DNA from 2 places in the Streptomyces sp. NPDC005728 genome. Region 2 is predicted to be linked to the other one. Evidence: riboswitches for the same ligand, from Rfam matches in the RefSeq annotation. Region 2 holds a riboswitch; the other holds the start of a gene.

Region 1 (3,813 bases), on a different contig from region 2:
CGGACGGCGCCGAGGTAGTTGCCGAGGTGGAACGAGCCGGCGGTGGGCTGGATGCCGGAGAGCACGCGGGGTCGGTCAGAGGCCATGTTCACCATTCTCTCAGGTCGCTGATGCCGATCCGGAACTGGTGGGAAACAGCGCCGCTGGGTGGCCCGGCGTGCTGCCGGGCCACCCAGCGGGAGAAGTCTCGTCGGGGGCTGGTCGGCCGGTGAGCGGCCGGTGCGCCTTTGGGCGGGTCAGCCCAGGTCGATCTCCGGGTACAGCGGGAACCCCGCCACCAGGTCCGTCGCCCGCTGGGCGATCTCCTCCGCCACCTTCGGGTCCAGGACGTGGGCGGCCTTGGACGGGGCGCCCGACTTGGTGGTGCCCGGCTCGGCGGTGGTGAGGACGCGGTCGATGAGGCCGGCGACCTCGTCCATCTCCGCGGTGCCGAGGCCACGCGTGGTCAGTGCGGGGGTGCCGATGCGGATGCCGGAGGTGTACCAGGCGCCGTTCGGGTCGGCCGGGATGGCGTTGCGGTTGGTGACGATGCCCGAGTCGAGGAGGGCCGTTTCGGCCTGGCGGCCGGTGAGGCCGTAGGAGGTGGCCACGTCGATCAGGTTGAGGTGGTTGTCCGTGCCGCCGGTGACCAGGGTGGCGCCGCGGCGCATCAGGCCCTCGGCGAGGGCGCGGGAGTTGTCGACGATGCGCTGGGCGTAGTCCTGGAAGGAGGGCCGGCGGGCCTCGGCGAGGGCGACGGCCTTCGCGGCCATGACGTGCGGGAGCGGACCGCCGAGGACCATCGGGCAGCCGCGGTCGACCTGGTCCTTCAGGGAGTCGTCGCACAGGACCATGCCGCCGCGCGGGCCGCGCAGGGACTTGTGGGTGGTCGTGGTGACGATCTGGGCGTGCGGAACCGGGTCGAAGTCGCCGGTCAGGACCTTGCCGGCGACCAGACCGGCGAAGTGGGCCATGTCGACCATCAGGGTCGCCCCGACCTCGTCGGCGATCTCGCGCATGATCCGGAAGTTCACCAGACGCGGGTACGCCGAGTAGCCGGCGACGATGATCAGGGGCTTGAACTCGCGGGCCTGGGCGCGCAGGGCCTCGTAGTCGATGAGTCCCGTGGCCGGGTCGGTGCCGTAGGAGCGCTGGTCGAACATCTTGCCGGAGATGTTCGGGCGGAAGCCGTGGGTGAGGTGGCCGCCGGCGTCCAGGGACATGCCGAGCATGCGCTGGTTGCCGAAGGCCTGGCGGAGCTGGGCCCAGTCGGCCTCGGAGAGGTCGTTGACCTGGCGGACGCCGGTCTTCTCCAGGAACGGGGCCTCCACCCGGTCCGCGAGGACGGCCCAGAAGGCGACGAGGTTGGCGTCGATGCCGGAGTGCGGCTGGACGTAGGCGTGGCGGGCGCCGAAGAGGGCCTTGGCGTGCTCGGCGGCCAGGGACTCCACCGTGTCGACGTTGCGGCAGCCGGCGTAGAAGCGGCGGCCGATGGTGCCCTCGGCGTACTTGTCGCTGAACCAGTTGCCCATCGCCAGCAGGGTGGCCGGGGAGGCGTAGTTCTCGGAGGCGATCAGCTTGAGCATCTCGCGCTGGTCGGCCACCTCCTGGCCGATGGCGTCGGCCACCCGCGGCTCGACGGCACGGATCACGTCGAGGGCGGCGCGGAAGGCAGTGGACTCGGTGGACGGGGACTGCTCTGGCATGGGGACCTCCGGACGGTGTGCGTACAGCGTTCACGTTCGGCCCAGGCGCACGGCACTCATTCCCACTCGGGCCGCTCCCCGATGGTCCGTCCCATCCCAGCGCGCCAGTCACGACCCGGTGATCAGCCTACCGGGCGCGCCGGATCGTGCAGTTCCCGCGTCCACCATGCGAGCGAGGATAAGAAAGGGGGTGCATCCCGACTCTCTGGCCCTCTGGAGTTCCCGTGAACGCTACGGAGACGCTCATCACCGCCGCCGACGCCCACAGTGCGCACAACTACCATCCGCTGCCCGTGGTCGTGGCCACCGCGGACGGGGCCTGGATGACGGATGTCGAGGGGCGGCGCTACCTCGACCTGCTGGCCGGGTACTCGGCCCTGAACTTCGGCCACGGCCACCGGCGGCTGGTGGAGGCGGCCAAGGCGCAGCTGGAGCGGGTGACGCTGACGTCGCGGGCGTTCCACCACGACCGGTTCGCCGCGTTCTGCGAGCAGCTGGCCCATCTGTGCGGCATGTCGATGGTGCTGCCGATGAACACCGGCGTCGAGGCGGTGGAGACGGCGGTGAAGACCGCCCGGAAGTGGGGGTACCGGGTGAAGGGGGTGCCCGCGGAGATGGCGAAGATCGTGGTCGCGACCGGCAACTTCCACGGGCGTACGACGACGGTCATCAGCTTCTCCACCGACCCCGAGGCACGGGCGGACTTCGGGCCCTACACGCCGGGCTTCCAGATCGTGCCGTACGGCGACCTGACCGCGATGCGGTCGGCGCTCACCGAGAACACGGTCGCGGTACTGCTCGAACCGATCCAGGGCGAGTCGGGCGTGATCGTCCCGCCGGCCGGTTACCTGCCGGCGGTGCGCGAGCTGACCCGGCAGCGGGACGTGCTGTTCATCGCCGACGAGATCCAGTCGGGGCTGGGCCGGACCGGGCGGACGTTCGCCTGCGAGCACGAGGGCGTCGTACCGGATGTGTATGTGCTGGGGAAGGCACTGGGCGGCGGGATCCTGCCGGTGTCGGCGGTGGTGTCGAGCACCGAGGTGCTCGGGGTGTTCCGGCCGGGCGAGCACGGGTCGACGTTCGGCGGGAATCCGCTGGCCTGCGCGGTGGCGCTGGAGGTGATCGCGATGCTGCGGACGGGCGAGTACCAGGCACGCTCCGCCGAGCTCGGCGAGCATCTGCACCGGGAGCTGGGCGCCCTGCTCGGCACCGGCAAGGTGACGGCGGTGCGCGGGCGCGGGCTGTGGGCCGGGGTCGACATCGCGCCGAGCGTCGGGACGGGCCGGCAGGTGTCCGAGCGCCTGATGGACCGGGGCGTCCTGGTGAAGGACACCCATGGTGCGACGATCCGGATCGCCCCGCCGCTGGTGATCAGCAAGGAGGACCTCGACTGGGGACTCGCCCAGCTGCGGGCGGTCCTGGAGGCCTAGGGACGTCCTAGAGGATCACGTGCGGCAGGAAGCGGGCGTACTCGTCGGTGATCAGGCCCGAGGACTCGCGGATGCCGAGGCCGGCCGGCTCGTCCTGGACGACCCAGGCGCCGAGGACGACGTGGTTGCCGTCGAAGGCGGGCAGCGGGGCGAGCTGCTGGTAGCAGCAGGGTTCGTCGCGTGTGACGGCCGGGGCGCCGGGCTCGTGGACGGTCACGCCCGCGCCCTCGCGGCCGAGCAGGGGCTTGGCGACGTAACCGGTCGATCGCGCCAGCTCGCGGGGGCCGTCCAGGTAGGAGGGAAGGAGATTCGGGTGGCCGGGGTACAGCTCCCAGAGGATCGCCAGGAGGGCCTTGTTGCTCAGGAGCATCTTCCAGGCGGGTTCGATCCACAGGGTGGTGCCGGTGCCGCCGCCGTTGTCCAGGGTGTCGAGGACGTGCCCGGCGAAGGCGTCGGTGGTGAGCCACTCCCACGGATAGAGCTTGAAGATGCTGCGGATGAAGCGGAGCCGGTTGTCCACGAAGCGACCGGAGAGGGTGTCCCAGCCGATCTCCTCCATGGAGATCCAGTCGGTGGCGAGGCCGGCCTGTTCGGCGGTCTCCTTCAGATAGGCGACCGTCATCAGGTCCTCGCCGAGTTCGTCGGCGGAGGAGTGCGCGAAGTGCAGGGGGCTGCCCGGCGGGAGCAGCGCGGCCTGT
Region 2 (3,813 bases):
GCGCCTGCTGCGCGAGAACCGCCCACGGCGCCGTGTCCGGCTGCTCCCGGTGCTCCCCGGCCGTACCCCGCGCGCCCGGCTGGCCTGGGGCCTCGCCGCCACCACCGTCGTCCTTGCGATCGCCGTCAACGCCGTGCTCGGCGGTTCGAGCACACCGCGGGCCGTCGCCGCGCCGGGCCCGCTGACCGTCCACGTCCACTCCACGTCCGTACCCCTCAAGCAGCTGGTCGCCCTGGCCGACGCGGCCGCATCGGGCGGCTCACCGGGGCTGCGCAAGGGCACGCACGTGCAGTCGTGGAGCCTCGGCATGAGCGACGACAAGCCTCCCGTCACCGTCCCCGAGGAGCGGGTGGTGCGCTGGCGGGCGGACGCCAGCCACACCGAACTGGTCGTGGCGACCGACCCGCGCAGGCCGGGCCGCCCGGTCCTCACCGACGAGGGCAACGACCCGCACGAGGTGGCGGACGGCCAGGTGATCAGCCGGACCACGTACCCGCCGATGTGGAGCGACGCCCCGCCCGAGGGGACCCCGCCGCACACCGCAGCGGGCCTGCGTGCCTACCTCACCGAGACCGTCCGCCCCGAGATCGACCGCAGTACGGCTCCGCTGACCACCGCCGAACTCCTCGACGCCGTCGGGGAACTGCTCGACCACTGGACCCTGGGCGCCCGCGAGTCGGCGGCCCTCGTCCGGCTGTTCGCGGAAGCCAAGGGGCTGCGACCGGCCGGCGAGGTGACCGACCGGCTGGGCCGCCCGGGCCATGCGTACGTGTACGACACCGGCGGCATCAGGCACATGCTGATCCTGGAACCGCGTACCGGTGCTGTCCTCGGCATGGAGAACACCTTCACCGAAGACGCCCCGGAGTACGGCGTGAAGGCAGGGGACGTCATGGGGTACAGCGCCTGGATGCGCTGATCACACCCCGAGCTGCCGGGCGGCGGCGGTCACGGTCTGCTCCAGCAGCGTGGCGATCGTCATCGGTCCGACACCGCCCGGCACCGGAGTGATCAGCGAGGCACGCTCCACGGCCGAGTCGAAGTCGACGTCGCCGACGTTGCCGGGGTTGTAGCCCGCGTCGACGACGACGGCGCCCGGCTTGATGTCCTGGCCCCGGATGAGGCGCGGCCGGCCCACGGCGGCCACCACGATGTCCGCCTCGCGGACCGCGGCCGCCAGGTCCCGGGTGCGCGAGTGGCAGTACGTCACCGTCGCGTCCCGTGCCAGCAGCAGCATGCCCACCGGCTTGCCGAGGATCGCGCTGCGGCCCACCACCACGGCCCGCTTCCCGGCCGGGTCGACGTCGTACTCGTCGAGCAGCCGCAGGATCCCGCCGGGCGTGCAGGAGACGAAGCCCGGCAGGCCGAAGCTCATCGTGGCGAACGAGGCGAAGGTGACGCCGTCCACGTCCTTCTCCGGCGCGATCGCCTCGAACGCGGCCCGCTCGTCGACGTGGTCGCCCACCGGGTGCTGGAGCAGAATGCCGTGCACGGCCGAGTCGCCGGACAACTCCCGCAGGGTGCCCACGAGTTCGGCGGTCGTCGTGGCGGCGGGCAGCGCCACGTGGCGGGACTCGATGCCCGCCTTGCGGCAGCGGTTCTGCTTCATGCGGACGTAGGTGACGGACGCCGGGTCCTCGCCGACCAGGACCGTGGCCAGACAGGGCGCGCTGCCCGTCCGCTCGGTGAGGTCGGCGGCCTTCTTCGCGGTGTCCTCGACGATACGGCGGGCGAGGGCGGTGCCGTCCATGAGGCGGGCCTGTGTCATCTGCACTCCTGAGCTGGTTGACCTTCATCGCCCAGGCGCGCGGCATCCACCACGGGCCGCTCCCCGGTGGTACTCCACCTCAGCGCCAGTCACGACCCGCGCACAGCGTAACCGAGAGGCCGGGCGGCGCTCAGGCCGCCTCCGCGGGACCGGGCGCCGTGGGATCCGCCCCGGCCAGGAAGGCGGCCGCCTGGGCGGCCAGCCGGTCCGCGCCGACGGCCCCGGCCCAGCGGACGATCTCCGCCCCCAGGGCCCGGGCGCCCGCCTCGTCGCCCGCGCCGCGGGCCAGCACCGCCAGCAGCAGCTGCTGGGAGAGGGTGCCGGGCACGGTACCGGCCCGGGCGCCCAGTGCGGTGGCCCGGCGCCAGCGCTCCCCGGCCCGCTCGTCGTCGCCGGCGTCGTGGTCGAGGCTGCCGAGGTGCCGCAGCGCCTCGCGGGCCAGCAGACCGTCCGAGCCGTCCTCCCCGGCGCGCAGCGCCGCCGCGTAGTGCATGGCGGCGGTCGCCTGGTCGGCGAAGTGGTTCTCCGTGATCAGCCCGCGGTACATCGCCGCCCAACCCCGGCGCACCTCGTCCGGGGCGCTGTCCTGCAGGCCCTCCGCCCGGTCGAGGAGGGCGGCGAGCTCCTCGGGGTCCTTGCCGTCCGGGCCGATGCGCAGCGTGCCGTCGACCAGGAGCAGCCGGCCGTAGGTGTGCCTGAGGCGCAGGAAGTCCGTGTCCCAGTCGCCGTCCGGGAACTCTTTCTCCGCCGCATCGATCGGCTCGGCCGCAGTGTCCGTTCCAGCGAACCAGTCGCGGTCCAGGGCGACTTCGGCGGCGGCCCGGGTGATCCGCGCACGGGCGGCCGGCTCGTCGACGGCGGCCGCGGCGAGCAGCCGGGCGGCCCGCTCCCAGCGGCCGGCGACGCTCAACTCACGGACGGAACGAAGGAGTTCGTCGAGATCTACGAAGGCGTTCGTTGCAGGGGTCATGCCGGGCAAGGTAGTTATCCGGAAAATGATCCACAAGAAAACCACTGTGAGGGGCAGGTAATGCAGGACTCGGTGGACCGGCATGTGGCCGTCTGGGTGGGCGAGCTGGACTGGCTGGACCCGGTCAAGGAGGCGATCGTGGCCCGGCTGGCGATCCTCGGTCGGCACACCGCCCAGGCCCGCCGGGACGTCCTGGACTCCGACGGACTGAAGTACTGGCAGTACAAGGTGCTGTTGATGCTGCGCAGGTCCGGGCCGCCGTACGAGTCCAGTCCCTCGCTGCTCGCCGACCGGCTCGGGCTGACCCGGGGCGCGCTGTCGGCGCGGCTCGGGCCCATCGAGGAGGCCGGGCTGATCACCCGCACCCACGAGACCGGCGACCGCAGGCGGGTGCGGGTACGGCTCACCGAGGCCGGGCACGCCGCGTTCGAAGCGCATGCGGCAGCGGAGGACGCGGGTGAGGGCGCGCTGCTCGCAGCACTGACCGAAGAAGAACGGCGGACGCTTGCAGACCTGCTGCGGAAACTGGTCCTGGCCGCCGAGGGCCCCGCACCCGCCCCAGGGTCGCCCGGGCCGAGAAGGTCCAGGTCAGCCGGGAGGTGACCTGGACCCTCGCGACCCTTCTTCCTACTCGTCCCATGCCTGGATCAGGATCTGCTCGGCGATCTTTCCGTCACGCAGGGTGATCATGGACTCGGCGAGGACGCGGGTGCCGTCCGCGTACTCGCAGGACTCGGAGAACGCGGCGTGGTCGCCCTGGATGACGCACTGGTCCAGCTTGTGCGTCATGTCGCGGCTGTAGACGTCGTCGAGCATCTCGGCTATCTCGCCCCGGCCGTGCAGGACCTTGGGCTGGCTGGGCTGGGTGTTGCGGTCGATGATGCGGATCTCCGCGTCGTCCGCGTAGAGGGCCAGCAGGGTGTTGCCGGTGTTCCCCTCTATGCCCCGGCGCAGTGTCTCGGTGTCGAAGGCGGAGCCTGTCGCGGTGCCCATGGTGACCTCCTTCGGACGCCCGCGGCCCGGCGGGAGCAGGCCGCACGGACCCCACCTTCGAGACTCCTCCGCCCCGGCGGCA

What was found. Region 2 has a riboswitch for ZMP and ZTP ahead of ABZ471_RS41000 (bifunctional 5,10-methylenetetrahydrofolate dehydrogenase/5,10-methenyltetrahydrofolate cyclohydrolase). Riboswitches for the same ligand answer to the same signal wherever they lie in the genome.
Region 1: it holds a riboswitch for ZMP and ZTP, as region 2 does, so the genes downstream of both, ABZ471_RS32610 (glycine hydroxymethyltransferase) here and ABZ471_RS41000 (bifunctional 5,10-methylenetetrahydrofolate dehydrogenase/5,10-methenyltetrahydrofolate cyclohydrolase) in region 2, are expected to answer to the same signal.

What each region holds. Positions count from the first base shown of each region.
Region 1 covers NZ_JBEXYL010000063.1:26,221-30,033, forward strand. Annotated here, with positions in the region: gene trpS (tryptophan--tRNA ligase) at 1-86, opposite strand, end outside; gene ABZ471_RS32610 (glycine hydroxymethyltransferase) at 237-1,685, opposite strand; ZMP/ZTP riboswitch at 1,718-1,807, opposite strand; gene rocD (ornithine--oxo-acid transaminase) at 1,910-3,115, shown strand; gene ABZ471_RS32620 (glutathionylspermidine synthase family protein) at 3,123-3,813, opposite strand, start outside.
Region 2 covers NZ_JBEXYL010000113.1:973-4,785, forward strand. Annotated here, with positions in the region: gene ABZ471_RS40995 (CU044_5270 family protein) at 1-919, shown strand, start outside; gene ABZ471_RS41000 (bifunctional 5,10-methylenetetrahydrofolate dehydrogenase/5,10-methenyltetrahydrofolate cyclohydrolase) at 920-1,768, opposite strand; ZMP/ZTP riboswitch at 1,791-1,871, opposite strand; gene ABZ471_RS41005 (hypothetical protein) at 1,899-2,738, opposite strand; gene ABZ471_RS41010 (MarR family transcriptional regulator) at 2,799-3,341, shown strand; gene ABZ471_RS41015 (nuclear transport factor 2 family protein) at 3,366-3,731, opposite strand.